DNA from 2 places in the Bacillus sp. Marseille-Q1617 genome. Region 2 is predicted to be linked to the other one. Evidence: riboswitches for the same ligand, from Rfam matches in the RefSeq annotation. Region 2 holds a riboswitch; the other holds the start of a gene.
The links. Region 2 has a riboswitch for cyclic di-GMP ahead of HWX64_RS13365 (anti-repressor SinI family protein). Riboswitches for the same ligand answer to the same signal wherever they lie in the genome.
Positions count from the first base shown of each region.

Region 1: another riboswitch for cyclic di-GMP. It lies ahead of HWX64_RS14545 (hypothetical protein); the one in region 2 lies ahead of HWX64_RS13365 (anti-repressor SinI family protein).

Region 1 is NZ_CAHJXM010000002.1:619,853-636,180, reverse strand. Features, by position in the region: gene HWX64_RS14580 (DUF302 domain-containing protein) at 390-770, opposite strand; gene HWX64_RS14575 (redoxin domain-containing protein) at 936-1,517, opposite strand; gene HWX64_RS14570 (hypothetical protein) at 1,517-2,149, opposite strand; gene HWX64_RS14565 (cell wall metabolism sensor histidine kinase WalK) at 2,130-3,227, opposite strand; gene HWX64_RS14560 (response regulator transcription factor) at 3,220-3,912, opposite strand; gene HWX64_RS14555 (cytochrome c biogenesis CcdA family protein) at 3,919-4,632, opposite strand; gene HWX64_RS14550 (class I SAM-dependent methyltransferase) at 4,968-5,543, opposite strand; cyclic di-GMP riboswitch class I at 5,846-5,940, shown strand; gene HWX64_RS14545 (hypothetical protein) at 5,963-6,280, shown strand; gene HWX64_RS14540 (hypothetical protein) at 6,360-6,632, opposite strand; cyclic di-GMP riboswitch class I at 6,774-6,862, opposite strand; gene HWX64_RS14535 (murein hydrolase activator EnvC) at 7,127-8,467, opposite strand; gene ftsX (permease-like cell division protein FtsX) at 8,506-9,390, opposite strand; gene ftsE (cell division ATP-binding protein FtsE) at 9,380-10,066, opposite strand; gene cccB (cytochrome c551) at 10,594-10,911, opposite strand; gene HWX64_RS14515 (YitT family protein) at 10,993-11,865, opposite strand; one part of gene prfB (peptide chain release factor 2) at 12,358-13,386, opposite strand; one part of gene prfB (peptide chain release factor 2) at 13,388-13,459, opposite strand; gene secA (preprotein translocase subunit SecA) at 13,866-16,328, opposite strand, start outside.
Region 2 is NZ_CAHJXM010000002.1:355,537-371,864, forward strand. Features, by position in the region: gene HWX64_RS13320 (rod shape-determining protein) at 11-1,030, shown strand; gene HWX64_RS13325 (flagellar hook-basal body protein) at 1,125-1,964, shown strand; gene HWX64_RS13330 (flagellar hook-basal body protein) at 2,022-2,864, shown strand; gene HWX64_RS13335 (DNA-directed RNA polymerase subunit beta) at 2,880-3,155, shown strand; gene fabZ (3-hydroxyacyl-ACP dehydratase FabZ) at 3,279-3,713, shown strand; gene HWX64_RS13345 (hypothetical protein) at 4,173-4,484, shown strand; gene HWX64_RS13350 (class D sortase) at 4,519-5,109, opposite strand; gene HWX64_RS13355 (helix-turn-helix domain-containing protein) at 5,099-5,461, opposite strand; gene HWX64_RS13360 (TasA family protein) at 5,680-6,348, shown strand; cyclic di-GMP riboswitch class I at 6,741-6,869, shown strand; gene HWX64_RS13365 (anti-repressor SinI family protein) at 6,904-7,038, shown strand; gene HWX64_RS13370 (helix-turn-helix domain-containing protein) at 7,068-7,388, opposite strand; gene HWX64_RS13375 (YwpF-like family protein) at 7,481-7,921, opposite strand; gene HWX64_RS13380 (single-stranded DNA-binding protein) at 8,184-8,558, shown strand; gene HWX64_RS13385 (hypothetical protein) at 8,577-8,750, shown strand; gene HWX64_RS13390 (DEAD/DEAH box helicase) at 9,251-12,079, opposite strand; gene HWX64_RS13395 (SWIM zinc finger domain-containing protein) at 12,072-13,724, opposite strand; gene HWX64_RS13400 (alkaline phosphatase) at 14,071-15,681, opposite strand; gene HWX64_RS13405 (efflux RND transporter periplasmic adaptor subunit) at 15,789-16,328, opposite strand, start outside.

The sequences.
Region 1 (16,328 bases), 260 kb from region 2:
TTAGGTTTTTTTGATAGAGATGAAGAGACTGGTGGTATAGGAGGCTGGAATTTTTGAGCTGAGGTTACAGCGGTGTAAAGATTTTTCGACAAGTGGAACGTATTTTTAGGAATTTGGTTTGTATTTTAAAATGTTGCATGTGTTTCAGAAATCTTGCACGTATATTTTTAAATTGGCACGTAAAGTATGAAAAGTGGCTTGAATCCCTGTACCGAGCAAATTTTTTTAGGGTGCATCGAGGTGTTTTCTCCTTGAATTTGATTCATCCCGAAAGAAGTTAACAGAATCGGCTGCTAAAACAACCATTTTTATGTCTTTCGCTGTCATTTTACACCTTCCCAAACAAAAAACACCCGCCGCCAACGCAGCAGGTGCTCTTCCATCCAATCCTATACCCGGTCCATACAAGCGATCAATCGATCTTCAATGTCCAGCGCGATATTTTTAAGTTCATCATTATCCACCAGCTCAATCAACTTGCTTGGCTTCGCCATGCCGACCTTAGTCGTGCCGTTTTCAGTATAAACGGTGACTTTACACGGCAGGAAGTAGCTGACAAGCATGCTTTGTTCGAGCACTTTCTTTGCCTCATGAGGATTGCACACTTCAAGGATCACGACTTCCTCATTGAAATCGAGGCCTTTTTCCTCAAGCTTTCCGGCAAGATCGAGATTCCAAAGAACGCCGAAGCTCTCCTCTTTCAGCGCAGCTTCCACCTTCTCCGCCGCTTCTTTCACACTCAACGAAACTTCTTTTGTGTAATGAAACATCCAATACTCCTCCTTCATCTTCTCTCAATGAATAGTTTCTTCAAGAAAATCAATCACATACTCATTATATACCTTGAGGAGTATGCATCTAAACTTCTGTACTTTAGAGAAACGAGGGACGGGCCTTTAGCATGCTAAAGGACCGTCCCTCATCCTATTAACGCGTTAGTCCATTCCAGAGACCATTTCGCCCATCATTTCTTCGTTCATGGGGCCGACGATTTTGTGCTGGATCTGACCTTTGGTGTCGATCATGTAGGTGGTGGGGATGGTAAAGGCGCGGTATTCCCCGCCGATATCACCATCTACGTCCATCGGGATCGGGAAGGTGAGTTCGTAGCCGTCCACAAATTGTTGTACAGCATTCCTGCCCTCATCCATGCTGGTAAGGTTCACGGCAAGTATCTCTACATTTTCTTTCTCAGCATTTTTTTCGTAGTATTTTTGCATATGCGGCATTTCGGCCTTACACGGCGGACACCAGGTCGCCCAGAAGTTAAGGATCACTTTCTGACCCTGGTAATCGGAAAGCTTCACTTTTTCGCCGGCCAGAGTCGTGAGTTCAAAGTCCGGTGCACGGTCGCCCTTCGCCAGTCCCTGTTCGGCATTGGACAGGTCCATGGACTCCTCTGCAAGCTTTGCCGCTTCCTCTTGTTCCTTTTTCTCCTGCTGATCCTGGAATATGTTCACCAGGAAGATCCCGATCAGGAGTGCCACGATGGCCAAAGCAAAGTTACGTTTATTCACTAATTTTTCCTCCCTGCTTCATAAATTTCCGTTTGTTCATCTCTTTTCTGAAGATAAAGCAGAACGATGGCTAATACGATGTATGTGAGTGTGGGGGTCCCTATTTCGAATCCCCCGAATGAATTCATCAGCAGCTGAATCAGCGTGAAGATAATCAAGATCTGCATGCCCCAGACCCTCTGATCAGCCCTACCCAATTTTTTAAGTAAAACGAGAAGCAGTACACTGTTTAAAATGAGCTGCGCCCCTCCAAAGATGAACGTCCCCTGAAGAATGTCGAACACACCTTCATAAACAAGGACGGTCATGACCCACGCGGCAATCACATGTCGGGGATTTTCTTTTTTAATAAAAGTATAGATCAAGACAGCGGTGATTCCCATCCAATAACCGGCTGTGCCACCGTGAAAATAAAGAATGGTCAGCGGATGTTTGATGACCGTCCCGAAGTCGACGACGATCACGCTCAGTTTCCAGGTCAGGATAAAATAAAATACCGCGTTCGAATACCAGTCGCTCGCTTTCTTATTCCAGAAAAAGAGAAACAAGAATGTGATGACGAACGCGGATACGGTCGCTGCCCATGAGCCCGGGAACGTGAAGGCACCGATGTTATACCATTGTTGATTCATCATCATTCTCCTCTTTTTTAAATTGACCGGCCGGCAGCCGGACTTCAAATGTGTGGTGATGTCCGTCTGTCTCCAGCGTCAGCGTGCCTCCATGCGCCTGTACGATTTCCTTTGTGATCGCAAGGCCCAAGCCCGCTCCATCAGTGACAAACGATCGGGAGGAATCGACCCGGTAAAAACGTTCAAAGATGAGGTCTTTTTCAGCTTTGGGGATCTCTTTTCCGTCATGAGAAAATTGTACTGCATACTGCTGGTCAGCCACAAATCCTTTTATAAAAAGTTTTTTTCCGACGTCGTAGTCGGCAATATTTTGCAGGAGATTGCTGAAGACCTGGTGAAGACCGTCCCGGTTCCCTTTGAGGGAACAAGGTGCAAGTTCAGCCGTTACATCGATTTCTTTTTCCTTGAATTTCAGCTGAAAAGCCGTGATCCGACTTTGCAGCAGTTCGTGAATGAGGATCTCATCCTGATGATGAGCGGTCAGGTTTTCATCGGCCGTCCATCGATTGATGTGTACAAGCTGCTGCAGGAGCCGCTCGATACGGCCGGTTTCTTCCTGCAGTGAACGGTACATTTCTTTGTCCCCTTCAACGATCCCTTTTTCCAGCCCTTCAAGGTAGCCGGTCAGGTTCGTGAGCGGCGTCCGCAGTTCATGTGACAGGTCCCGGAGCAGCCGGTTTTGTTTCGTTTTTACAAGTGCCGTCGTTTCCGAAAGATCATTAAATGCTTCACTTAACTCCTTCACCTCATAGATGAGCGGCTTTTTCAATTTTTCGGGGTACTCTCCCTTTTTCAGTGCTTGAGTCGCTTCCGTCAGCTTCTTCAATGGGGTTGTCAGCCATTTGATGAAAAAGAAATGAAAGCCTCCTGCCAGAAGGAACGCAAGCGCACTGACTTTTATAAGATAATCGTTCAATAGACTTTCAAGACTTGCCCCTGTGATCTGCTGCTGGTTTACCAGGTTGCAGGCGTAATTCTTCACGGTAAATCCGGCAATCAGGATCACGGCCGCGATGATGAAGGTGTTGAGAAAGGTGAGCTGGGTCAATAGACTCCCGAGCTTTTTACGGTTAACCATTGAATTTATACCCCATTCCTCTTACCGTTTCGATGACATTCAGGCTCGTATCTTCCTGGAGTTTTTGCCTCAGATGGCGGATGTGAACGTCGATCGTCCGTTCCGACACTATTTTTTCATGTAATTCATACAGGGAATCAAGGATCTGCTGCCTTGAAATGACCTGGCCTGGATGCATCATCAGCAGCTGCAGAATCCGGAATTCGAAAGCAGTCAGTTCAATTGGTTTTCCTTTATACGTCACTTCCCCTTTTTGAGGTTTAAGGGTGAGTCCGCTGCGGCTGAGCTTTTGGCACCGGTTGGATGTACGGCGGAGAACCGTTTCCACCCGGGTCACGAGCTCGGTCGGACTGAACGGCTTCGTGACATAATCATCCGCCCCGGTTTTCAACCCGTGGATCCGTTCACTTTCACTCGCTTTTGCGGTCACCATGATGATGCCGATGTCGCTCTTTTCATCCTCGCGAATCCATCTGCACAGCTCTTCCCCTTGAATTTCAGGCAGCATCAAATCAAGGATGGCGAAGCAGGGATCATGCTCCCTGAACATGCGCTTCCCTTCTTCACCGTCACCCGCTTCAAATACTTCATAGCCTTCTTTTTCAAGAAAGATCTTTATGAGTTTCCGGATCTTTGCATCGTCTTCCACGACGAGGATGCTTTTATTCTGAACGTTCACGACCATTTCCTCCTAGGTTGAAAAGAGACTGAATACGGAAAGATATGCGGAGATCTGCTGCATTTTTCCGCTGAAAACGAGAAGCCCCATGGCGACCATCAAGACGCCGTTGAACTTCGCAAGCTTCGGAAGAATCCTGTTCACTTTTTTCATGACGCTGAATGTCCTTGTGATCATCATTGAGATGATCAGAAACGGAAGCGCCAGACCAAGTGAATACACAATCAGGAGCATGATGCCCTGAGTGAGCGTCGAGCTTGCACCCGCCAATAGTAGGATCGACGATAAGGTGATCCCGACGCACGGAGACCATCCGCTGGCAAATGCCATCCCGAGAAGGACCGAACCAAAAGCCGTCCCTTTCTTCTTCACTTCAAATTGTTTTCCGCCCTTCATCAGGAAGGAGAACGAAATCCAGCCCATCATCTGCAGGCCGAACACGATAATGAGGATCCCGGCAATTTGTTCTATGTACATCCGGTACTCCGAGAATAATCCGCCGAGCAGACTTGCGGATGCCCCCATTAAAATAAAGATGAAAGAAAAACCGGCGATGAATCCGAAGGACCTGATAAATACCACTTTTCGCTCCACCTGGATCCGCCCGCCTTCAGCCTGCCCGCCGGTCAAGTGACTCACATAAGCCGGCAGCAGCGGAAACACACACGGCGAGAAAAACGACAGCGCCCCCGCAGCCAGCGCAAACCAAATTGATACCTCTACCATACATTGTTCACTCCTTTATACCAATAGTATGGCGGGGGAATGTTAATTTTTTGTTAAGGGGTGGGGATTTTTGGTGGGGAATAGAAATGGGGGAGGGGTGGTGCGATTTTTTGGGGCATGGCGTAGATCAGGAGTGTTGAGCCTGGCTCGATTTTGTACCTGGTACAATTGATCATATTTGTACCAGTACATTCCCGGTGGTGTGTACCTGGTACAGTGCACGATCAGGTTGAATTGTGTCAGGAACAAAACCCTCACATTGTGCCTGGCACAATTCAATTGATTCGTGCCAGGCACAAAACTCCAGCTTTGTGCCTGGCACCGCCCCAACTATTTTATCCCTTGCGTACAACAATATTATAAACAGCCGGGTGCAGATGGCCAACTTCGGTATTGAATCCGGCCGTATCCAATTGCTGTGCCAATTCTTCCGAAGGAATCCGTTCTTCGATCGGCGGTCCCATTTCCGATTCCACCGCCTCCCAGTCGAGGATCAGCCATAGGCCGTCGTCTTTCAGCATGTCATTCAAATCTTGGAATACCTTGGTCAGATTCGGTACTTCATGCAGGACGAATGCAGAAACAACTTTGTCCAGAGTGTTCTTGTTAAAACTTAAGTATTCCAGCGAGGCTTTTTCATATTCAATATTGGTTACATCCGCTTCCTTGGCACGGTGCTGGAGATATTCGAGCATCTCTTGCTGAAGGTCGACGGCATGTACCTTTGTATCTACCGACTTTGCGATCGGCAGTGTCAGATAGCCGTTGCCGCATCCGAGGTCGGCGAGGAGGTCATTTCTATCCAATTGAAGAAGCTCGAGTACTTTGTCCACCGGCACCATTTCCTGCCGTTTTGGATCGAGCAGTTTGGATGCTTTGTGGTGTTGAAAAAGATGTCCGTGTCCTTGCATGGTTGGTCCCTCCGTTTTGTTGGTTTGTTTAGGTCTGAATAGTCAGTCCATCGAAGAATAATCGGTTTATTCCATTCTTTTCACTTTTACGGATATATAGACCGTTTGGGCAATAATCGGTCTGAACTAAGATACCCTCTTATGTATGTAAGTATGATGCTTTTCTCCACACCAATCAAGTAGATTGACTTCTTTAACGTAAATTTCAATTTAGTAATTTAGAACTATTACTTTATCTTTAATACGATTAACGGGATAGGACAGGCAGTCGATAATAAGGAAAAGATGGAAGTCCGGGTTTCTGTTGAAAACGGCATACTTCCTTAAAAGGAAGGACGCATAGCTGCGGATTTAGGGCGGATTCTATCATTACCGCCAGGATGGCCGGGCCGCCAACAAAAGATAAAGGGGATATCACAATGACATTTGAAGAATTGCAAACGATTAAACGTCATATAAGCAGGTTACATGCATTGATTGAATTGAGTAGCGATGAACAAAAGCACGCAGGTGAGTATATCCAGCTCATATGCTCTTTTTTGCGCATTCAGCCTAAAGAAGCTTACTTGCCAATGATGGAAGTGATGACAGTGATCAAGTATCAAAAGCCTGCTATCTTTCAATTATTGAAACATCATGGTGAAAGAGATCACCATTTTGAACTGCTCACTAACATCACAATGGATATTCGTACGGCTGAAAAGAACCTGGAGCATTGGCTATCGAAGTCTGCATAATGGAGGATTGATCTTAACGAAGGGTCAATTTAAAATAACAAAAAAACCGGCGGTCAAAAAAATTGGACTTCCGGTTTTATTATATAATTGCCCTCTCATTTGAACTAGCTTTTTGTGAACCCTTCAGTGCTTCTAAAATAAGCAACAAGTAAAATCCCGTGTTTCCGCCTCTGCGATCGATCAGCTGGATGTCGTCTACGATTCTCTTAACCTCTTCACAGCCCAGCCTGCTTAATACCATATCGCTGATTTCTTCCGCAGTATAGGAGCTGTACTTCTTCAAAGAGGAACGATTTCTCCTGCAAAAACTTCTCAATTGTCTTCTTACATCAGAAGTATTTATTTGTTCCATCTTGTAATCTCCTTTCTGTTTTCAGATGTTTGCCTGCCTGCAGTGACCTTGGGCTCTATAAAAAAATAAGCCCGCCAAAAAGAATGGCGGGCTAAATGAAACTGTCAGTTGGCGACAGCGTTCATTTATGTACCAATCCTTTTCGGTAGCCCGGCGGTCATAGTTTTAAAAAAACGTTAGATCCGTGGCTTTGCGTCCTAATCTTTCGAATTAGTTTGCCGTTATCGAAGGTTGTTAAATAGTTCAAATGATATAAATTAGTTTCATCCACAACAATACTATAGTACCAGTTACCAGCAATAGAGGAAAGAGTTTTTGTGCAAAAAACTTACTTTTTCGACATTTATTTCATTATACATTATAGCGTATGATTTGTAAGGGTCGAGGATTATTCTTTTATGAATATTAGAATAGAGAGAAGTATTTTGTAAACTATTATCCAAAAAAATCCTGCCATAAACATATGGCAGGATTTTTCATAGACTACTATTCTATTAGAAATTGATATATTGGCGCGGGTTAACAGAGTTTGATTTCGACGCATTCCATGAACCTGCATGAAGTTCAAAGTGTAAATGCTGACCGAAGGAATAACCTGTGTTCCCCATGTACCCGATTTGCTGTCCTTTGTCTACAGGCTGTCCGCTGCTTACTGATGAAGAAGACATATGGGCATAGACTGTAGTAAAGGTTTTTCCGTTAATCGAGTGAGTGATGTATACAACGTTACCGTAGCTTGAGCTGTATTGGCTCTTGATGACATATCCATCTGCTGCTGCAACGATTGGAACACTACCTCGTGCCGCGACATCGATACCATAGTGGTAACGAGGCTTGCCGTTCAATGTATCCCAGCCGTACTCAGTTGTGATAGCACCGGATGCCGGTCTTGTCCAAGTTCCGGAACTAACAGGCGTGCTCGGTGCCGGTGCTGCAGTAGAACCGCCGCTGCTGCTCGTGCTAGTTTGAGCTTGAGCTGCTGCGCGTTTCGCAGCTTCTGCTTCTGCCTGTCTCTTCTTCTCAAGTTCACGCTGGCGGGCAAGTTCTGCTAAACGTGCCTGCTCTGCCTGGATTTCACCGCCGATTTGCTGTTCCATTTTCGCTAACGCATTTGATTCTTTTTCAAGGTCCGCTTTTTCCACTTGAAGGGAAGCCTGCTGCTTTTCAAGCTGTTTGAACAGTTCCGCTTTTTGGGCTTTTTCACTGTTCAAGTCTTGCTTTAACGTTACTAGATTCGCTTTATCATCTTCTAATTCTGCTAGTTTCGTTTCTACTTCTTCTTTCTTTTTCTCTAATTCTTCCTGGTCTCTCTTTTGCTCGTCCATGATCTTTTTATCTGCACTCACGATTGTGTTGACTGCAGTGACACGGTTGATGAAGTCGCCGAAGCTGTCCGCGCCAAGAAGGACATCAAGATAGTTTGCTGAGCCGCCTTTTTCCTGAATCGCACGAGCGCGTTCTTTTAAAAGTTCATTACGCTCTTTGATTTTTTCCTCCAAAGCTTTGATCTCTTTTTTAAGTTGATCAATTTCAGCATTTGTTTCTTCAATTTCTTTTGTTTTCTCTGCGATTTTGTTTTCAGTATCTTTTATTTTTGCATCGAATTCTGCAATTTTCGCTTTAATATCCTGCTGTTTATTGATGTTGGCATTAATTTCTGATTTTTTCTGATCGATTTCACCATTGATTTTATCTTTTTTAGAGGAAACCTCATCTTGTTTCTTTTTCAAATCCTCTACTGAGGAGTGAGCGTTGGCTGGAGTTCCCAACGCCGGAAAACTCCCGATTGTTAATGCTGCTGCTATTGCTATTGATAAAAAATACTTCCTGTTCAAGCGGCATGCTCCTTTCAGCTTCTATCAACCTGTCGATTTTATACTCTCAAGAATTTACGTACAGACATGAAGCTTCCCCAGGCGCCGATCAAGCATCCCATTAAGAGGATCAATCCGTTTACTTGGTAGATGAACGGGGTAAAGTCCAATATCTGTATAAAATGATTTTGAAGTTTTGGCTTTATAAAGTCGTAAGCATAGTAATAACCAGTTGTAACAAGAGCGATCGGGATAATAGAACCTAAAACACCAAGCCATAGCCCTTCCAATACGAAAGGCCAGCGGACGAACCAGTTGGTTGCACCCACGAGTTTCATTATCTCGATTTCCCTTCTTCTAGCGACAATCGTTATTTTAATCGTATTTGAGATGAGGAACATCGCCGTGAACAACAGACCGATGATCAGGACCAATCCGACGTTTCTGCTCATTTCAAGGATATTGAATAACTTTTCAATCTTCGCTTCTCCATACATTGCTTCATTTACATTCTCATACTTGTTGATCTGTGCAGCAATTTTTCCGGTATCGCGAGGATTTTCCGCTTTTACAATAAATACATCATATAATGGGTTATCTTGCTCGAATAATCTGAAATCGTCACCGAGATCCTTTACCAGGTTCTGAAGTTCTTCCTCTTTGGAAGAATAATCGACGGATTCGACTTCATTTATTTTCTTTATCTTATCTCCAACGGCTTTAGCTTCTTCAGGCTTCGTACCAACTTCGAGAAGTACGCGAACTTCAACATCTTTCTCTATATCGGTTGCTACCTTGTTCATGTTTAGCATCAGTACGATGAAAACACCAACAAGCAATAATGTGACGGTTACGGCACTGACGGATGCAAATGTCATCCAGCCGTTACGGCCGATGCTCTTAAAACTTTCCCTTACGTGACGGGCATACGTTCTAGCCTTCATAACCGTAATCACCTCGCTGTTCGTCCCGGACAATCCGGCCATTCTCAATGGCGATTACCCGATGCTTGATTGTATTTACGATTTCCCGGTTATGTGTAGCCATGATCACTGTTGTACCACGTGTTGCGATTTCCTCAAGGATATTCATAATATCCCAGGACGTTTCTGGATCCAGATTCCCTGTAGGCTCGTCGGCAATCACCAGCTTCGGCGTATTGACGATTGACCGTGCAATCGAAACACGCTGCTGCTCACCGCCTGATAATTCATTAGGGAGCATTCTGGCTTTATGCTTAAGACCTACGAGTTCAAGTACATCCATTACACGTTTCTTGATTTGTTTCGGATGCTCTTCTATTACTTCAAGAGCAAACGCAACGTTTTCATATATTGTCAGAGACGGGAGCAGTTTGAAATCCTGGAAGACCACTCCTATATTTCTGCGTAAATGAGGTACTCTGCTATTCTTGATTTTTGCTAGATTTATACCATTCACGATGATGTCACCTTTGGAAGGCTTCACTTCGCGGTACATCATCTTGATGAACGTTGATTTTCCGGCGCCACTTGGACCCACGACATAAACAAACTCGCCTTGCTTAATATGGACGTTAAACCCATTCGCAGCCATAACGCCGTTGTTATACTGCTTATAGACGTCTTTCATTTCAATCATTATAAAATCACCTAATTTGTAGTATGTAGTTCCCCTCTTGGCTGTGTTGTTATCTCTATGTGTGTGAATAAAATTCTTTTGCCTTTACCAAATTAGACATAAAATGGTGAAATTGCTCGAATTTCGCTCACGAAAATATTATAACATCACTTCTTACGATGTTAAGGAAAAATATTATTACAGTTTCATTTCAAAACCACATATTTTGAGAAATTTTTACCTTTTTTATTGACAATTGTACCTAAAATTCGATTTTTTCATAGTTATTTATACCTAGTAACAGGTACTAACAACAAGTAAAATAGATAGACTGTAATAGATTTGGATTCCCCTTTGTTTAAAGGAAGTGAGCTGGAATTTGAATAGATTTGGAGAGTTTTATTTGTTTGTCATATAGATTTAAAGAAGGGTTAAGTGAGGGGTGTGGATAAGAATGAAATTTTACATTGAATCCGGATTATTGTGGTGAAAAGCTGGTTTCAAAGCAAAAAAAAGAAGAACCCTCACAGGATTCCCCCTCTTCTGTCTTATTTTTTATTCGCCAGCCATTCAGCAACGGCTTCTGCCTCTTCACCTTTTACAAGATCTGCAGGCATTTGGCCTTTACCGTTTTTAATGATTTCAAGGATTTGGTCTTTGTCTAAACGAGAGCCAACATCGTTAAGAGCAGGCCCCATGCCGCCTTCCAAGTTGCCGCCGTGGCAGCTTGTGCATTTGTTGTTAACGATTTTCTCTGCATCAACGCCGCCTGAGCTCGTTTCCGTGCTGTCTCCGCCGTCGTCCCCGCCGCAGGCTGCAAGTACTAATGAAGTTCCTAAAAGAATGCCTAAAAGCTTTTTCTTCATGTTTTCTCCTCCTAGGAAAAAATTTAAGAGTAAGAATTCGACCGTGGTGAAATCTTTCTCCTATAGATAATTATACCAAGGTTACACCCGTTTGAAACCTTCGCCCAATACCTCTGAAGCGTCCATTGTGACCACAAATGCAGAGGCATCAATGCTTTTCACCAGTTGTTTCAGTTTTGTGAATTCTGTCTGATCGACTACGACCATCAGGATCGGACGTTCATCATCCGTATATCCCCCGTATGCTGATAGTTTTGTCACACCTCGGTCGATTTTATTCAAGATTCCTTCACGAACTTCTTCCTGGCGGTTCGTGATGATGAGTGCCATCTTGGAACGGCTGACCCCGACCTGTACAAGGTCGATGGTTTTACTCGTTACATATAGCCCGATCAGTGCGTAAAGACCTCGTTCAATATCAAAAACAATCGCTGCTGATAATACGATCATTCCATCGATCAATGCAACACAAGTCCCCAGCGACAGGCCGGTAAATTTGTTCACAATCTGGGCTGCCAGGTCGGTACCGCCCGTCGAAGCTTTACCACGGAAGACGATTCCAAGACCCATACCGACTCCGATCCCTCCGAATAGGGCACCAAGCAGCGGATCTTCCGTCCAGGGCTGCCAGTCCTCCGTCAGATAAACGACTAAAGGTAAGAATACAGTCCCGATCGCTGTTTTCACTCCAAATTGAAGACCAAGGAAGATGAGGCCTGCGATGAAGAGCGGAATATTGAATGCCCACTGAACGAAGGCCGGCTTCCAATCAAAAAGCCCCTTTAATATAGTAGAAATCCCGCTGACTCCTCCCGATGCTACCTCGTTCGGAAGTAAAAACACATTAAATGCAATGGCCACGATCGATGACCCAAAAACCACAAACAAATACTCAAGTAACTTCTCTTTCCGCGGATTAAATGACTGCTCTCGACGTTTTTGCTTCAAACCCATTCCGTACGACTCCTTCTGCGTATGTATTGATAGTATGAGTACAAGCGGAGTAAATCATCCATTAGTCTGTGCCCGGTCGCACTTTAGTACGTTAATTGAGCGAGGGACGGGCCTTTGTCTCATACTTTTTTGTATTAGTTGTTTTGTTGTTGGACGTGCTTGCTCAGGCTTTTGGTAAGTGCTCCCGGCATGCTCTGTTACAACCTTTGAGAGTATAGCACGGGTGTCGAAACGTGTAAATAACAGTTGAGTGACGTGTTAAAGCATTAATGGGGTGGGGTGAGATTTGGAGGGTTGATTGGCTTAGGATTTGGTGTGGGCGGTCGGTGAGTTTGGTATGGGGCCAAGGAGATTGGTGCCTGGCACAAAACAGGTTTTTTGTGCCAGGCACATTTCCACCTTTTTGTGCCAGGAACAATTTGTACAATTTGTGCCTGGCACCACAATAAAAAGCTGAACCTCTCCCGCTTTGGAGTGGTTCAGCTTTCGAAATTACTTAATTTTAGAACGCAGGTAAGCGTTGATGAACGGATCAATATCGCCGTCCATTACACCCTGCACGTTACCGGATTCTGTGTTGGTTCTGTGGTCCTTCACCATGGAGTATGGGTGGAACACGTAAGAACGGATTTGGCTTCCCCATCCGATTTCTTTTTGCTCTCCCCGGATTTCAGCCAGTTCCTGTTCCTGCTCTTCGATTCGCTTCTGATAGAGCTTCGCTTTCAGCATTTTCATCGCAGCTTCACGGTTCTTGATCTGTGAACGCTCTGATTGACACGTGACGACCACGTTTGTCGGCAAGTGCGTGATACGGACAGCAGAGTCGGTCGTGTTGATGTGCTGACCGCCGGCACCGCTCGCACGGTATGTGTCAACTTTAAGGTCTTCAGTACGGATGTCAATTTCGATTTCTTCATTGAACTCCGGCATCACTTCACAGGAAACGAAAGAGGTGTGACGGCGCCCGGATGAATCGAACGGTGAAATACGTACAAGACGGTGTACGCCTTTTTCAGCTTTCAGATAGCCATATGCGTTATGGCCTTTGATTCCGAGAGTGACGCTCTTGATACCTGCTTCATCGCCTGGAAGGTAATCGAGTGTTTCGACTTTAAACCCTCTCTTCTCTGCCCAACGCGTATACATACGAAGCAGCATAGAACCCCAGTCCTGTGACTCGGTTCCGCCCGCACCCGGGTGAAGCTCAAGGATGGCGTTGTTTTTGTCGTATTCTTCACTTAGCAGCAGCTGAAGTTCGTAGTCGCTCAGGCGTTTCATCAGGTCGACCAGTTCTTCTTCAAGATCCTGCTGCAGTTCCTCATCCGGCTCTTCTTTTACAAGCTCGAGCGTCAGCTCAAGGTTTTCCTGCGTTTCAAGCAGCGCTTTGTATTCATTCACAAGGGCTTTAAGGCCGTTTCCTTCATTAATAAGTCCCTGTGCTTTTTGCTGGTCATCCCAGAAATCTGGCTGGACCATGATTTCGTCGAGTTCCTGGATTCTTGCCTCTTTGTTTTCTAAGTCAAAGAGACCCCCTGAAGTCCGCTAATGTCTTAGCTGTTTTTTCTAATTCTGATCTGATTTCTGCTAGTTCCATGATTGGTCACCTCTAGAGTTATTTTAATTTGTATATAAATTTGGCTCTGTTAATCGCCGCTGTTGATTTCCGTGGAAGACTTCGCTTTCCGCGGGCGGTTGGTGAGCCTCCTCGTCGCTTCGCTCCTGCGGGGTCTCACCTAACTCGCTTTTCCCGCAGGAGTCTTCGCCTTCCACTACAATCAACAGCTGGATAGTCCTATATTCCAAGAATAGAATTAAGAATATACCAGGTACAATCTCTCCCACATCATGCCTGAATCGAAATCATTCCAGATGCTGCGCCTGGCATAATTCAGTCATTTTGAGCCTGGCACCCGGAACAACCCGGGATCTACCCGGACATAAAAACGGAAAAGTACCTGGCACTCCTATACAAGTACCAGGTATCCTCTTCAATCTAACATTTATCCCATTCTGCCGTGGCAGTGTTTGTATTTTTTGCCGCTGCCGCATGGGCATGGTTCGTTGCGGCCGACTTCTTCTTCTTTGCGGACAGGTTTCTTCTTGGCTTTGCCGCCTTCTTCTTTCGGGTTGACTGCTTGGCCTTTGGCTACTTCCTGACGCTGAAGGTTGTTTCTGATTTCAGCTTTCATGACGTATTTAGCTGCGTCTTCTTCGATTGCCAGAATCATGCTTTCGAACATCGCGAAGCCTTCATGCTGGTATTCGCGCAGCGGATCTGTCTGACCGTATGCACGCAGGTGGATACCTTGGCGAAGCTGGTCCATTGCGTCGATGTGGTCGATCCACTTTGTATCGACTGCACGAAGCAGGATGACTTTTTCGAATTCACGCATTTGTTCTGCGCTCATCTCTTCTTCTTTTTCATCATAGCGGACTTTCACGTCTTCCCAGATGAGATCCATCATTTCATCTGCTTCTTTTCCGCGAAGATCGTCCACTGTGATATCCCCTTCAGGAAGAAGATTCGCGTTCACGTAATCGACTATTCCTTGAAGGTTCCAGCTGTCGATTTCCTCGTTTGCCGTATGAGCCGCGACCTGGCGCTCGATGACGGATTTGATCATGCCTTCCACGATTTCGCGAAGGTTTTCAGATTCGATGACATCGTAACGCTGCTTGTAGATGATCTCGCGCTGCTGGCGAAGGACATCGTCGTATTGAAGAAGCTGCTTACGGGCGTCGAAGTTGTTCCCTTCCACTCGTTTCTGTGCAGATTCAACGGCACGGCTGACCATTTTACTCTGGATCGGCTGTGAATCATCCATACCGAGACGACTCATCATCGTCTTCATATTGTCAGAACCGAAGCGGCGCATCAATTCGTCTTCCATTGAAAGATAGAATTGCGTCACACCCGGGTCCCCTTGACGACCGGAACGTCCACGAAGCTGGTTATCGATACGGCGTGATTCATGACGCTCGGTACCGATGACGGCAAGACCGCCTAGATCGAGTACGCCTTCACCAAGCTTGATGTCCGTACCACGGCCGGCCATGTTCGTCGCGATTGTAACCGCGCCTCTTTGGCCTGCCTCTAAAATAATTTCGGCTTCACGGCCATGGTTTTTCGCGTTCAGCACGTTATGGCGTACGCCTTTTTTCGTTAAAAGTTTAGAGATCAACTCTGACGTTTCAACGGCCACTGTCCCGACAAGAACAGGCTGTCCTTTTTCATGACGTTCCTTGATATCCTCGACAACCGCCATGAATTTACCTTCCATGGAAGCATAAATCAGATCGGCACGGTCATCACGGACGATCGGTTTATTCGTCGGGATCACGATGACGTTCATATTGTAGATGTTGCGGAATTCCTCTTCTTCCGTCTTCGCCGTACCGGTCATACCGGAAAGCTTTTCGTACATACGGAAGTAGTTCTGGAATGTGATTGTTGCCATCGTCATGCTCTCGTTCTGGATCTCGAGACCTTCTTTTGCCTCGATGGACTGGTGAAGACCGTCACTGTAACGGCGGCCTTTCATCAGGCGTCCCGTGAAGGAGTCGACGATGACGATTTCGCCTTCCTGAACCACGTAATCAACGTCGCGGTGCATACTCTGGTGAGCTTTCAACGCCTGGTTGATGTGGTGGTTAAGAGTTACATGTGAAATATCGAATAAGTTATCAATGTGGAATGCTTTCTCCACTTTTGTGATACCTTCTTCAGTTAATTGAACACCTTTTGTTTTTTCATCATAGGTGAAGTCTTCGTCTTTTTTCAAAGTGCGGACGACCGCATTTGCCTGGATATAAAGCTGCGGCGTGCGCTGTGCGTTCCCTGAAATGATCAATGGAGTACGCGCTTCGTCAATCAGGATCGAGTCGACCTCATCGATGACGGCAAAATGAAGCGGACGCTGAACCATTTGATCTTTGTAAAGGACCATGTTGTCGCGAAGATAATCGAAACCGAACTCGTTGTTCGTTCCGTACGTGATATCCGCTTTATACGCTTCACGCTTTTCCTCTTTTGACATGGAGTTCAGGTTCAGACCCACTGTCAGACCAAGGAAATTGTAAAGCTGACCCATTTCCTCGGCGTCACGGCTGGCAAGGTATTCGTTGACCGTAACGACGTGTACGCCTTTTCCGGTGATCGCGTTGAGGTAAACCGGCATCGTTGCCGTCAGGGTTTTACCCTCACCTGTTTTCATCTCGGAAATGTTACCGCCATGAAGGGAAGCTCCCCCCATCAGCTGGACGCGGTATGGATATAGCCCAAGAACACGGCGCGCCGCTTCACGCACAACTGCGAATGCTTCGACAAGCATATCCTCCAGGTCTTCGCCTTTTTGATAACGCTCTTTAAAACGTTCCGTTCGCTCACGAATCTGGTCATCCGAGAGGCGCTCCATTTCCGGAGCAAGTTCTTCTATTTGATCAGCTATTCTCTCAAGCTTTTT
Region 2 (16,328 bases):
GTAACACGAAATGTTTGCGAAAGATATCGGTATTGACCTTGGGACGGCGAATGTCCTGATCCATGTTAAAGGAAAAGGGATCGTTTTAAATGAGCCATCAGTTGTGGCTCTTGATAAGAATACAAATAAAGTATTGGCGGTCGGTGAAGAAGCACGCCGCATGGTGGGGCGTACGCCTGGAAACATCGTCGCCATCCGTCCCTTGAAGGATGGGGTCATTGCAGACTTTGACGTAACGGAAGCCATGCTGAAGCACTTCATCAATAAATTGAATGTAAAGGGTTTCTTATCGAAGCCTAGAATCCTGATCTGCTGCCCGACAAACATTACAAGCGTCGAGCAGAAAGCGATCAGGGAAGCTGCCGAGAAGAGCGGCGGAAAGAAAATTTATCTTGAAGAAGAGCCTAAAGTGGCCGCAATCGGTGCAGGGATGGACATTTTCAATCCTACAGGGAATATGGTTGTCGATATCGGCGGTGGAACGACGGATGTTGCCGTTCTTTCAATGGGTGATATCGTGACGGCGCAGTCCATCAAGATGGCAGGGGATAAGTTTGATTATGAAATCCTCAACTATATCAAAAAAGAGTACAAGCTTCTGATCGGTGAACGCACGGCAGAAGATATCAAAGTAAATATCGGGACGGTATTCTCCAGCAAGCGCGAAGAGGGAGAAGAGTTCATGAATGAGATGAGCATCCGCGGACGGGACATGGTATCCGGACTACCTCGTACGATTACCGTTACGTCCAAGGAAATTGAAGGAGCTCTTAAAGAATCTGTTGCTGTTATTGTACAAGCAGCTAAAAATGTCCTTGAGAAGACTCCGCCTGAGCTTTCAGCGGATATCATTGACAGAGGTGTCATCATCACGGGCGGAGGTGCTCTGTTGCACGGTATGGATCAGCTTCTTGCAGAAGAATTGAAGGTGCCAGTCTTCAAAGCTGAAAATCCGATGGACTGTGTGGCAGTCGGCACAGGAATGATGCTTGAGAACATCGATAGAATTTCACGCAGAAAAATCGGCTGATAGGAACTTTTTGGAACTGAAGCGAATGCGGTAAAAGTCGGTCCAAAACATCCGATAACAAGATGGAAGAGTGAAAACGTAAAGAGGTGGACATATGTTTCGTGGTTTTTATACTGTGGCAACTGGTATGCTTGCCCAGCAGAGAAAAACAGAGATGCTGACCAATAATATGGCGAATGCCAATACTCCAGGCTACAAGGCTGACCAGGCGTCGATGCGTGCTTTTCCGGAAATGCTGTTGGAGCGTTTGGACTCGGCTGGAGTCCCGACGGAAAAGGGGCTGTCGATTCCTTTTAACCAGAAGGTAGGCAAGTTGAATACGGGTGTCTATATGCAGGAGACGACCCCGAACTTTTTGCAGGGGGATATTCAGGAAACAGGCAGAAACGCTGATATTGCCCTCATTAATGGGACGATGCCTATCGATGAAGAGTCGGGCACTCAAGGGTCGGTTTTTTTGACGGTGGAAAGCGCGGATGGTCCCCGTTACACGAGGAACGGGAATCTGACTGTGAACGGAAACGGATTTTTAACTACTAACAGCGGCTTTCATGTTTTGGATGAGAATGGTGAACGGATCCAGCTGGAATCAGATGAATTCAAGATGTCCGATAATGGGGAAATCCTTGTTGAAGATAGGGTTGTTGGACGCTTGGGCATTGGTTTTTCAGAAAATCCGAACAGAATGATCAAGCAGGGAGACGGCTTGTTTGCTTCAGAAAACAATGGTCCCCTTCAGAATGCCTATGATACAGAAGGCGTCATTTTTTCGACAAAGCAAGGGTTCCTTGAACGTTCTAACGTAGACGCTTCCCGTACGATGACAGACATGATGACCGCTTACCGGGCATTCGAGGCGAACCAGAAAGTGCTTCAAGCCTATGATCGCAGCATGGAAAAGGCAGCAAATGAAATCGGGCGGGTAAACGGATAGTCATCCTTTTGAAATAGAAAATTCACGTGAAATACCTTATAATAAAGGGGAATTGACATGAACCGGACAATGATCACCGCGACGAATTCGCTGGGGCAATTGCAGAAACAAATGGATATGATCGGTCATAATCTGTCGAATGCTGAAACGAACGGGTACAAACGGCGTGAAGCGTCTTTCTCTGAGATGATGGTGCAAAACGTCAGGAATCAGGAGAGAACAGATATCGAAACAGGCAGGCTTACACCGCTGGGGATCCGTTCAGGAGTTGGTGCGAAGCTGGGGCAGGCTCAGCTTATCCTGTCACAGGGGTCTCTCAGATCGTCGGGACGCTCGCTGGACTTTGCATTGACAAATGAAAGACAGTACTTCAAAGTGCTGGCCCAGGACGGTGAAACGAATGCCGTGCGCTATACAAGAGACGGTGCCTTCTTCGTCAGTCCGATGGGGAACGGTGAATCGATGCTGGTGAATGCAGCCGGCCACCCTGTTCTGGATGAGAACGATAATTACATAACGTTTTCAGAGGAAGCAACACAGTTTGATTTGAATGATAATGGTGTCCTTGCAATTTCCGGCCCAAACGGAGTACTGGGTCAGGTGAATTTAGGAATAGTTTCCATTGAAAAACCTCAGTTTCTCAGTCAATATGGAAGTAACTTAGTAGGTCTTCCCGAGAATATGGACCAGCTGGATGTCGGGACTGACGAAGTACTGACCAATATGACCGGCGGTGCAAGAACGGATATTTCAATGGTGCAAAATTCCCTTGAAGCCTCAAACGTCGATATCGGAAAAGAAATGACAGATATGCTGAATGTTCAACGATCCTATCAGTTCCAGGCGCGTTCGATCTCGCTTGCCGATCAGATGATGGGTCTCGTTAATGGTATACGCTAAAAGGAGTCTTAAGCTATGAGTGAAAAAGAACTGGTACAAGAAGCGAAAACAAGAGAAACGGTAAAAGCCGAGAAAAAGGATAAGCAAAAGGAAGAAGCAAAACCGAAACGCTGGGTACGCGTGCGGATGCTTCCCATCTGGCTGCGGATCCTTCTCGTCGTCGTCCTTCTTGCTGCCAGTCTGGCTATTGGGGCGATGGTTGGATACGGCGTCATCGGTGACGGCAACCCAACTGACGTATTCAAAAAAGAAACTTGGCAGCATATCGTGGATATAGTGATGAAAAAATAATTTTTGAAGGCCCGTCCCGCATTGCTTTAACGCACTGCAGGACGGGCTTTGTGAGCTATTCCATTCTCCATGCTATTTATGTACAATGGAGGAAGGTTAGATATTACAGGAGGTACATAATACATGCTTGATATTAATGAAATCAAAGACATCATCCCGCATCGCTATCCGTTTTTGCTGGTCGACCGCATTCTAGAGGTTGAGGAAGGCAAGAAAGCGGTCGGTATCAAAAATGTAACTGCGAATGAAGAGTTCTTTAACGGCCATTTCCCTGATTACCCTGTCATGCCTGGCGTTCTGATTGTCGAGGCACTTGCACAGGTCGGTGCTGTGGCGATGCTTAAAAAAGAAGAAAATCGCGGCCGCTTGGCATTCTTTACCGGAATCGATAAATGCCGCTTCAAGCGTCAGGTAAAGCCTGGCGATCAGCTGAAGCTTGAGGTTGAAATGATCCGCTTCAAAGGGGCAATCGGTAAAGGGAAAGGCGTTGCAACGGTTGATGGAGAAGTAGCGTGTGAATTGGAAATGATGTTTGCTCTTGGTGAAAAGGAAGAATAAAGTATTGGGAACCGGTCCTGAGGTGATTTTAGAATCACTTAGGGATCGTTTTTTTTTTGCTTTTTAAAAATAGGTATGTGAATTTAATCTATGACGATACCTTGAATTATTGATGTAGTTAATAATTGTTTTTCATTTTATCCGGTTCCAGCGTTTGATTGGAGTGGAAGACGCAGACTCCTGCGGGAGAAGCGTGTTAGGTGAGACCCCACAGGAGCGCAGCGACGAGGAGGCTCACCAACCGCCCGCGGAAAGCGAAGTCTTGCACGGAAATCAAAAGCGGCATTCAAAGGAATATTAACCGAGGTTAAAAAGAGCACTTTTATAGAGCGATAAAAGTTTAAAAAGTTTCCAAATACCATGCAAGTAAATCAAATTTCAGGGAAAGCTAACCACGAAAGACCACAAATGGCGGTCTTACAACAAATATTCCAAACGTGTAGAAAGGAGTCATACATCATGAACAAAAAGTTAGTATCGATCCTTAGCGGGTCAGCACTTGCAGCAATGCTTCTTGTTGGATGTAACGCAAACGACCAGGAGCCTCCTCCGGAAGATAACGGTGTTGAAGAGAATGGTGACGTTGACGAAAATGGCGACATGAATGACGGCATGGACGAAAACGATGGCATGAACGACAACACGGAGCCTGAATCACAAGATAAAAACGCTCCAAACGACAAAGATGCAGAGAAAGATCCAAACACGCCTGAAGAAGATGCGATGGAAGATGACATCGATATGCAGGATGCGGATAATAAGGACGAGTAAGAAAAATAGCGTAGAGGCTCTGGGGCTTCTACGCTTAATCTATTCTCCTGGCATTGATTATGTATCTTTCTTCGGTGCTTGAAAGATATTCGAAGGGATAGCAGGTGGAGAGGGTCAGGATCTCATTAGGTGATGTAGACTCCAGTACAGACAAATCTGTTTCGTTAACCACAAACATTTCAAATACCACATAACGGTGATGCCCCGTGCTTAATTGAATCTCCAGAAGATCACCTTTTTCTATTTCCCCCATGCTTTTAAAAACGGTATCTCTGTGTCCAGCCAGGAAAATTCGATCTCCTTGTCCCGGCAACTTGGTATCTGAGTAATGACCGACCCCTTTTTCCAGCTCTTCTTCTTGTGTACCTTCAATAACTGGCAGTTTCTTTTTTAATTTGGGAATTGATAGGATACCCACTACCTCACCTTCAGAAAATGAATAAGAGACAGCAGCCGCTTTTTTCGGATATTTATTTTCAGCTGCCTTTACGATTTCATGTGCATCTTCCAAGGCTCTTTTTTCTTTCATCTCTTGCCCTGCTAAATGATATCCTGAATACCCTAGTAAGGATCCACCGCCAATTAATAGAGTTACACTCATTGCTTTTAAAAAATTAATCTTCAATGGCGTTTCTCCTTTTAAATTGGATAAATTGAATATACTCTAGAAACTCATGCTTAGTCAGTCCTTCTTCAATAGCTTTTGTTACCAATTGAAGCCACTCTTCATCGACTGAAATATCATCTGATTTAAACTTGAGTAACTGGGTAAGTGAAATGTTCAAAGTGTCCGCTAACTTTTGAAGGACCTGGATGCTGGGGTTTTTTTGCAGACCCCTTTCAATTGAGCTTATATAAGATTTAGAAATACCCGCTAATTGGGACAATTCATTAATTGTCAGCCCTCTCTCATCCCTATAATGTTTTAAAATGTCACCTACCAAAATGCTCAGTCCTTTCACTTCTTTATTTTTCATTATATAGAACAAAGTGCCTTTTATAAAAAACAAAATACTGAGTAAACGAAAGGGAATTCCATATATAGAACGAAAACACTTTGTTTTATTGGAGATTTAAAGTAATTTAAAGCTTTATTACATAAATTTCTTTATATATACTGATTTATATAGTTCACTAAAAAGAACAAAAGAAGCCGAGAGGAGCTTCTGAGTTTCTATCCCAAAGGAGACTTTCTATGGAAAAACGATTTAAAACAGTATGCATTCTTTTCCTAGCTTTCTTTATCTTTTCTCCTAAATTGATTCTAGCCGTAGAGAATAACCAAAATGAACAAAAAGAGATAGATATATCCATCAGTCCATCTCCCATTCTTTTTCACCTTACCAATGTGAAACCTGGAGATGAAATGTCGAGAGAGGTAACAATCCATAATAAAGGAAAACAGGATTTCAGCTATCTATTTTCTAATCAATTTTTAAAGGGATCAGAGAAGTTTTACAATGAATTATTTATTGAAGTGAGTGATAAGAAGAATATCTTAGTAAAGGGAAAGTTAAAAGATTTTAAAGAATTGGACGCCCGGGAACTTGAGAGCAATTCCTCTGAAATTCTGTATTTTAAAGTAGAAATACCATATGAACTCGGAAACGAATTTCAGGGGTTATCGACGGAATTTCAATTTAATTTTTTTGTAGAAGGGCCAATGGGGGCTGCACTTCCGGTCGATGGAAATGGTGTTTTACCATATACAGGAACAATTTATTATAAGATTTTAGTAGCGGGGATAGCACTATTGATAACAGGTATGAGCTTATATCTTTATACCAAAAGTAAGAAGAACGTAATGGCAGCATCAAACTTTAAGCTAGCAGAAAACCACCTTCGGGAAAGGAATGAGGTATAGTATGTATAGAAAAATCTGCACCCGATGTACGCGACCATCATTTAGCAGCACCGAATATGGTCAATGGATCTGTCCATCCTGCGGAAATGACTTAACTGATCATCCTTTTTACGACTCCAAAACCTTCCAGAATATTAATGAAAAAGTCCTTCCCTTAAAGAAGAAATTAGAAGCTTACCACATTAACATAAGGTGTAATAATTCGCAGTAATTCGACACAAGTTTCTTCGTTTCTTTTATCAATTAGCCTATTTTTAGTAAAATGATTAATCGTTTGTCAAAAAATAACAGTAAATGTAGGAAAAAAGTGTAAAAATAATTGTCAGAAAAGACAAAAAACAACAAAATTGAAGGTTGTTCATTAGTATAATGGGTATAGTTCTAAGGAGCTAGTCAGACAAAGGCAAACCTGCTGAAAAGCAGGGACGCAAAGTCACAGATCTAAGGTAAGAAGATGTGGAAAAAAGGTAATATACATAACTAATTGCACATTGGACGGCTAAGATGGCTGGATTGCCTGAAATACATATATGTATTTTGGGAGGAATGGTATTGATGAAGCGTGAACTTGATGTTGAATGGGTTGAACTAGTTAAACAGGCATTGGATGCAGGGATTTCAAAGAATGAAATTAGAGAGTATTTACAAAATCATAGTAAAAAAGCAGCTGAAGAATATAAAGTGGTTTAACGTAAAAAGTCTTGCAGAACCTGCAAGACTTATTTGTTGCCCAATTTCCATTTATTAAATTCAATAAACTCACGGAATTGTTCTTTCGTTATTCCAGAATCCATCGCTTCCTCTGCAATCTTGATCCATTCACGGTCAACTGCTGTGTTTTCGGATTCATCATGCAATAACGCGTCCATCGAGATTCCCAAAGCGGCAGAGACTTTTTCTAAAAACTGAATGGATGGGTTTTGTTGAATGTTGCGCTCGATGGAGCTCAGATATGACTTAGCAACCCCAGCTTTTTCAGCCAGCTCTGTCATAGACATTCTTTTTTCCTGTCTATACTTTTTCACTCTTTCCCCGATCATCGCGGACACCTGCCTATAAAATCGTTTCGATAATGTAATTATATCAAACCGTCAACGGGTACTCTACAAGAAGTTTACATATTCACGTAAAATTAGACGCTCGGTTTTGATGTTGCGGGGATACGCGGCTTGGATACCATCTTCTCGCGGAATTCTTTCATCAGTTCCTCACCGGAATATCCTCTTTGAAGCAAGTCGTCCAATAAAAGCTCGGCATATTCGTTCCGCTGCTTCTTTAATTTTCCTTCAAATAAAATACTCATGCGGCCGTTCATTTTCTTGATGCAGCGTATGGATGTCATGAAAGCGGCAGGATCATTTGCTTTGTGGGAAATGACGACCTGTATTTCCAAGTCGCTTTTTTTCTGCTGGGCCTTTTGGAAAAACTCAATGTGATCTTGGGGCATATATGTTTCGACAAGCCACGTCCTCTTCTCATCCTCTTTATTGATGATCAAACCGTCCTCAATTTCAAAATCCTGGAGTTCATCATTATCAACTACCTGCAGTGAAATCACTTTAAAGGTTTTCATGAACGAACATCTCCTATAAATAGGTATTGTTAAAAAAATTATATCACAGCGTGAAAAGAATCCCTAATATCAAATTGTGTTAAAAAAGTCTGATTTCCGATATTTGGCCTTATTTTGCGACGAAAATCGAAAATCTCCCTAGACGAATTTACCGAATCTAAGGCTGTTTTGGTTTTGAATTTCGGAAATTAACGATTTTACAAGCTTGAAAGAAGGGGTGTAAGATGAAATCATTCCAAAGAGAAAGGAGTGAAGAACGAAGGTGATTAATCAAGTAACCCTTGTAGGACGGCTGACCAAGGATCCCGAAACGAGGAAGACGATGGAAGGCAGGTCGGTCCTCAATGTAACCGTGGCCGTCAACCGCCAGTTTAAAAACCAGCAGGGGCAGGTGGAGACGGATTTCGTCATGTGCAAGATATGGAACAAGGCCGCCGATAACACGGAGAAATACTGCCGCAAAGGTTCGGTTGTCGGCATCACTGGCCGTATTCAAACCCGGAATTATGAAAATGATCAAGGTAAGCGGATCTATGTCACGGAAGTGGTGGCGGATTCGATACGGTTCATGGATTCAAAGCCGCAGCCTGACAGACATCAGGAGCCGGAGAAAGAACCGGTAGAATTACCATTTTAAAAGAAGGGAAGGGCACATATGGCAACCCTGCAAACCCTGGAACAACGAATCGATCGATTGGAAAAACTGAATGAAGACCTGATCAAAAAAGTAGCGCGTGCGAACGTCGAGAATTTCTATCTTGCACAACGTGTAACCGCACTCGAGCAAGGGTATGAATATCCGAGTGCCGTCCTGCAGACCACATCATAAGGAACTCTTCGCAAATGTCTCCAACTTAGATCTCTTCAAACGTAATTTCTATTCGTAAATAATTTCTGTCCAACCTATATGTTTTGTCTCAAATTCAATTGTCATCTTGTCACCGCGTCATCCCTCTAACATACCTCGTTAGAAATAGAATATCGTAAGGAAGTTGTGAAGTAGTTTTGTAAGTTCCCCAATATGTCTTCATGTAGGGTCGGTTTCTTTTGGAGCCGGCTGTTTTTTTGTTTGTAAAGCATTGAACGGGGCCCGTTGATTTCCGCTCCAGGCACTCGCTTTCCGCGGGCGGTCGGGAGCCTCCTCGGCGTTACACGCCTGTGTGGTCTCCCTTGACTCGCTTTTCCCGCAGGAGACGAGTGCCTGAAGCTCCAATCAACTCAGTATTAATACTTTGAAAATTAACTGAACAAAAAACAGCAGACTCCCAAATTAAAATTCATACACCAAAAAACCCCCTTTCTACAAGAAAAGGGGGCTCTCCACCATAACTATTCCAACACCAACAACGATTGGAGATCCTGATCAGACAACTCCGTAACCCACTGGTCGCTTCTGATAATCTCGTCATTAAGAGCCTGTTTCTTCTCCAGCATCGCATCGATTTTCTCTTCAAGCGTCCCTGATGACACCAGCTTATGGACATGGACGAATCGCTTCTGCCCAATTCGATACGCACGGTCGGTCGCCTGGTTTTCGACTGCAGGGTTCCACCAGCGGTCGTAGTGGACGACGTGGTTGGCGGCGGTCAGGTTCAGTCCGGTTCCGCCGGCCTTTAAGGAAAGCAGGAAGACGGGGAACTCTCCGTTTTGGAATTGTTCCACAAGTTTATCACGCTTAGCCTTGGCCATGCTTCCGTTCAAGAATGGTACGTCGACATCGAATTCTTTCTTCATGACTTCCTGGATCATTTCACCCATTGAAATATACTGGGTAAAAATCAATGTACCCTCACCTGATTCCAGTGCGGTTTCCACGATATCCTTCAACTTCTGCATTTTTTCTGAACGAGTCAGGATTGATTTCGGATCGGGTTCTTTCAAATAAAGGGCAGGATGGTTACAGAGCTGCTTCAATTGATTCAGCATCTGTAATATCAATCCCTTACGCTCGAAACCGCTCAGCGTCTCGATCTTCGTCAACGTCTCCTGTACTAGCTGTTCATAGAGAGCGGCCTGTTCAGCGGTCAAGCTGCAGTATTCCTTCTGTTCGATTTTTTCAGGAAGATTCAGCTCGACTTCAGGATCCTTCTTCGTTCTCCGCAGAAGGAACGGCTTGATTTTTGCCTGAAGCTCGCGGACTTTTTCCTGTGATTCGTCTTTTTCAATCGGCGCGATGTAGTTCTTCTGATACTGTGTGAATCCGCCCAGGTAGCCGTGATTCAAGAAATCAAAGATGGACCATAGTTCGGACAGGCGGTTCTCCATCGGCGTTCCCGTAAGTGCGATGTGATGCTTTCCATTAAGCTTGCGGATGGCACGGGATTGCTTCGTGTTCGCATTCTTGATGTTCTGCGCTTCATCGAGGGAGATGGAGCTCCATTCCACAGCAGACAGTTCGTCAAAATCGATATGTGACAAGCCATAAGAGGTCAGCACAATATCCATTCCTGCAATCCGCTCAGTAAATTTCTCCTCTTTCGCACGGGAAGGACCATAATGAAGATGAACCTTCAAATCCGGAGCAAACTTCTCGATCTCACGCTGCCAGTTGCCGAGTACCGAGGTAGGCGCAATGATTAGTGCCGGCGTTTCAGGTTTTTCGGTCTCCTTCACATGAAGCAGATACGTGATGAGCTGCACCGTTTTCCCAAGTCCCATATCATCGGCAAGGCAGGCACCGAAACTGAATTTCCGCAGGAACAGCATCCAGCTCATTCCGAGCTGCTGGTACGGGCGGAGTTCCCCGTGGAAGTCCTCAGGCGTTTCCACCAAAGGAATTGACGAGACATTCGTCAGCTGACTCACAAGTTTTTTCAAAGAGCGGTTCAGCTCCAGCTGAATACGGGCATATTTATACGGATCATACTCGTCATCCGGTTCCATCCCGTCATCATCCTCGTCCCGCGGCACAAGCTCCTGCTCCAGCATATCCTGAATCGAAATACCTTCCTGTTTTGCTTTCGTCATCATCTGTTGTATGCGTCGGATCATCGCAGGGTCGAGCTTCATCCACTGACCGCGGATCTTCACGAGGCGCCTCTGGTCAACCACCAACTTATTGAAATCCTCTTCCGATAAATTGACTCCGTTCATCGATAAACGCCAGTCAAAATCGAGCATCGCATTCAAGCCGACAAAAGAAGGGCGGTAACTCGTGTCTGTGTTCTTCAGCTTCGCCTTCACCAGCACCTGGGCATCCTTCATCGCTTCCCACCAGGACGGAAGGAGGATTTCGATATCAAGGTCGATCAGCTTTTCACTCAGCACAGATAAGAAATCCCATGCATCGTGCTCGCTGAGGGAATCGGTCAACGCACCGTCTGTGTCACGAAGCATCGGCATCATTTTCAGCCAGCGTTCCTGCTCATCGCGTACCTGAGGCAAATACCTTTCCCAGGAAGGCGGCACCGTATCTTCCGTCAACGAAATCACACGCTTTTCCTTCTTCCGGTCGCGCAAGATCGTCTCAAGCTGCCACGTTTCATCCTCATCCAAAGGCTCGGAAATACGAAGACCGATCGAGAAAGGAAGCTCGTCATCTTCCTCACCGCGGATCCATTCACTCCAGCGCTTCTCATCAAAATAAGCATGCAATTCCTCCGAAGTCAGCGTACTCTCCTTCAGCTTCTGAATCCTCTTCATCGCCTCAGATCCGCCTGCAGCCATTGCCTCATTCAACGACCCTTCAAACCACTGCTGCGTTAAAGCAGCGAGGGACGGGCCTTCAGGGAGGTCCTGCTGCCAGAATTCTTCATTGAAGTTTTTCCAGACTTCATCGGGAATGTGGAATTGAAGCCCTGATTCCTGCCACTCATCGAAGCGGGGGAGCCAGCGTCCGTCTTCGATCGCTTCGTAAAGGACGGGGGCAATCGCATTGCACGCCTGGCCGGTTTCGTCCCAGTCCCAATCCACCATTCCGCTGAAATGCTCCTGGGCAAGGAGGGTAAGAAGCTGCCACTGGGACACGACGATTCCGTCATTCACGATCACATCGTTCAGCAGCGTCCCGTAATGGGTATCTTCATGCCAAAGGAACAGCTGGCTTTTCCACTCTGAAGGCTGCAGCTGCTCACCATCACCATTTTCCGCAGTCAGAAAGAAGCGGTCTTCATATTTAGTTGCGTCTACATTGATTTTCACGGAAGACAGTTTAAGCATCAATCAACTTACCCTTTCTGCATTCTTCTTGAAACGCACGTAATCGCTTGTATTTTTCCAAGGTGTACTCTAAGTAAGTATCCCATTTATCCGTTTGCTTCAGCTTCTTATAAATCGTCCGGATCTTCTTCATATAACGGACAGCATACTTGTAGCTGTCGCGGTTCTTCTGCTCGATCATATCAATGACACCATTATAATAGACTGGCAAGGCAAGCTCAGGGGACTCTTTATATACCTGGCTGAGGCCCATGTTCTCCATCTCGGAGATTGAATAGCCCATATATTTCTGAAGCTCCACCCACTCACGGTAGGATTTTGTGTTAAGCAGAAATTCTGTGTAGCTGTAATAGCTGAACGGCAGCATCGATAGCAGCAGCTCCCGTAAGAAGGCAGGATCCCGTTCCATCAGCCATTCAGTCGGAAGCTTGCGAACGAACCAGCGGACAAAGCTCGATGCCTCATAATGACCCTTTTCTTCAATGTAAGAAGGGAGTCTTACTAAAATCGCTTTTAAAAGAAGCAGCAGACCCTCATATCGTTTTGAAAGAACGAATTTCACCAGCCAGAACTCAGAATAAGCGACGAGCTCAGTCCCAATCCTTTCCATGGTTTCCTCTGCCTTTTCCAACTCTTCAAGCAGCAGGTATTGATGGAGGAGGGCAATCTTTGTGAACGATTCGTCCTGAGAAGGAGAGTTCTCCAACCGCTCTACTTCTTTGCGGCGCCAGGGTTTTTGTTTGAACAGGTAATACCAGATAAACCGGTACACCTCTAATTTGATCTCAGTGCTGTGTTCAGGATCCTCGCTCATCCCGGCAGCCTTTTCTTTTAAAAAGGCAATGAACGGATCGAAGCTGAACGGCATCGCATGCACCGAAAGCTTCTCGACCGCATCCTCCATTTCATCCAGCAGGAAATCGAACATGGCATACTGCTCCCGGTTCAACGCGATGTCCCTTCTCTGTAAAAATAAATCCACTTCCAGTGTCAGGAAAAAGGTAGCGAATAGCTGATAAAGCGGCTTCCATTCTCGTTCGAAAGGCGCTTCTTTGTTAAACCGTTTGTAGATGTTCTGGATGATGACATCCATCAAGTAAGGCTGCCTTTCGAGCAGCTGCAAATCTTCTTTTTGTAAAAGCGTCTCGAAAAACTGCCACCACTCATCCGGAGAATTTCCGCGTGATTTCCGTTCCTGTAATAGGTCACTGGCTTTACGTAGGGCACCGGAATTGCTGTGCTTCTTCAATAAATCGTCCAGTGAGGATCTTTCTTCTGTATCCGAAGCGGGAGAGCTTTCCTGGCTGCGCCAGTCCTGGATCCATTCGCTGACTCGTGCCACCTTGTTGTAGATCATGAAAAAAGTGGCCATCTGATGGCGGCACCAGCCGGAATAGGGACAGGAGCACTTGCTCAACAAAGGGAACTGCAGATCCAGGCGCACAGAAACAGGCGTCACATCCTGAATATCGGCGCTTGCTTCTTCATCCCGGACCTTTACGTTCGACACCAGGTTCTGGCGAAACAATAGAAGCCCTTTTGAGACAATATTTCTTCCTTCATCGGTACCCGGGTTCAGCTCGCCCTGTATCGCCCGACTCATCGGAATTAATTTATCTTTCAATTCTTCAATTCGAATCGCCATCGAACAATCTCTCCCATCTATAAAATCGCATTCTTTTATTATAACGCATATGGGGTGGTGAATGGAATAAAAGAGGGAAATGTGCGGAAGTTGGGGAGGGATGGGGGAGATATTTCTCGGGAAATGTCGAAGTGTGGAGGGAGGGGTGTGGCTATATTAGTGTACCTGGTACAAGTAAGAGTTAATGTACCAGGTACACCAGTTTGAATTTGTACCAGGTACAATCCCGCCTGCTTGTACCTGGTACAGTTCACTTAAATGGGTGCCAGGCACAAAACCAGGGTATCGTGCCAGGCACAAACCGTTTCATCTGTGCCTGGCACGCGGACAACCCCTAAAACCCCGACTACTCCTCCCAATGAACATAAAAAGTCCCACCGCTATGAACATTCACACCCTTCAATTCAACAGCTTCACCGTTCCTCACATAAAAATTCTTATTCTCAGGAAACCGAAGCTCCTCACTACCACGCTTTACAACCAATTCAGGATTCTTCGGATTCCGCTTATCAATCAGCACCTCATAGCCTTTCTCCTTGAAAAACTTCTTCCCATCCACATACCAATCAGAAAAGCTATCCAAAGAAAACTCAAGATACCTGGCAAACACCCTCGGCAGATCTGTATTCTCAATCAACCCGGCAGGCTTATCAGGTCCATACCCGTAAAGAAACACATCCTCACCCGTATGCCCGTGGGTGGAAAACCCTACATTCGCACGCTTCGCCAGCAGCTTGACCATTTCATTCTCCAAGTCCTCCACATCTTTAGCTTCCTTCATCACACAATATTCTTTCCTGTTCAAATCAGACAACCCGTAAGACTCCAACACATCTTTCAAATTCGAACGGTCATCCTTCAATCGGGAAGTTGCGCCTTTCACCGTATACTGGGCTTTTTTCAACGGTTCTATAAATGTTTCAATAGGCTGATTCTTATATGTTTTATCTGTATCCCGATTACCGAGTGTCAGCCCGCTGTTCCCATGATCCGTCACAGCCACAACCATGGTGTTTCCATCGAGCTTTGCAAACTCAAGTGCTTCACCAACCGCCTTGTCGAAGCTCAACACCTCGCTCACCATCCCGACAGGATCATTCTTATGCGCTGCCCAATCCACCTTGCTGCCCTCCACCATCAGAAAGAAACCTTTTTCATTAGCGGATAATAGTTCGATGGCCGTCCTTGTCATCTCGGCAAGGCTCGGTTCATCCGGACTCAACGCTTTCCGGTCAAAATCATAAGCCAGATCCTCCTCGGCAAAAGCACCCCAAAGCTTATCGGCACCGCGGCTTTTTGAAAGCCCGTCCCTCGTTGCGGTGAAGGAGTAAAGTGCATCGGATTTAAGTTTATTTACTAGGTTTTCGCCGTCTTCGCGGGAGATTTGTTTGGTTTTGAGCATGCCGTCGTCATTTTTGACGGCGTTTTTGGATTTTGGTTTGAGCCAGGCAGAACCGCCGCCGAGGATGACGTCGAGATTCTGGTAGACCTGCTGTTCGCCGATGTCTCCGAATTCATTGCGGTTCAGTACGTGCGCAGTGAAAGCAGCCGGTGTTGCGTGCTGAACAGGGGAGGTAGATACGATACCTGTTGAATATCCAGACAGTTTCGCCGCCTCCAACACGGTCAGGGCCGGTTTGCCGTCAGCGTTCATGCCGATATAATCCGCTCGTGTTTTCTCCCCGGTGGCCATGGCGGTCCCTGCAGCTGCAGAATCGGTGATGGCAGATTCAATGGAATAGGTGCGAACGCCGCCGGTCAGGATTTTATCAAGGTTGAGTCCGGAGCCTTTATACCATCTTGAAAGCGTGACGATGTCGGAATTTGTGCCGTCCATGATCATGAAGATCACATTTTTCTTTGGAGGGGTGGCGGCAAAGCCGCAAGTGGAAGGGAAAGAGAAGGCCAGCAGGGATAGGAGAATGGTGATAATGAGTACAGGTTTGAAGGTTTTCATGAGATCGTCTCCTTACAAATAGTGTGAGTTACACTTAGTATCGACACTGTTAAAGAGACTATGTAAAAAAAGACCCGCACCAAACCGGGGCGGATCTTCTCCTACAATTATTTACGTTCTAAAATACCTAACAACAGATTTTCCAAAACAGTCGGCCGGTCCATTTTCTTCAGATCTCTCAATTTGATCTTGTCCCAATCGAGGGCTGTGATAAAAGAAGCGCCATTTCTTAATGCAGGGACTACATCGGGATTCACAATAAAATATTCGCCGGCTTTCACGCCGGATTTGATTTGGATTTTCCCGTCAACCTGCAGTCCGGTTTCAACGACTTTCTTTTTAACGGTACCCTTATCTGTCAGCACCCAGACATGCTTTTTTGTACCTGATTTTTCAACAGCCGTAATTGGTACGACCAATGTGTTCTTCACTTCATCGGTAATCACCGATACAAGTACATGGTGTCCTGGGAGAAGTTTGTTGTCTTTATCCTGCAGCTGAATCTTTATCGGATACATGCTGTCTGTTTCAAGGTGCGGATCTCTTTTAGGCAGGGAAGAGACATCTGACACAATCCCTTTTTGGGTTTTCTTTTCAACCTCGGATTGCACTTTGGCGTTCATCTTTTCTTCGACTTCCATGATTTC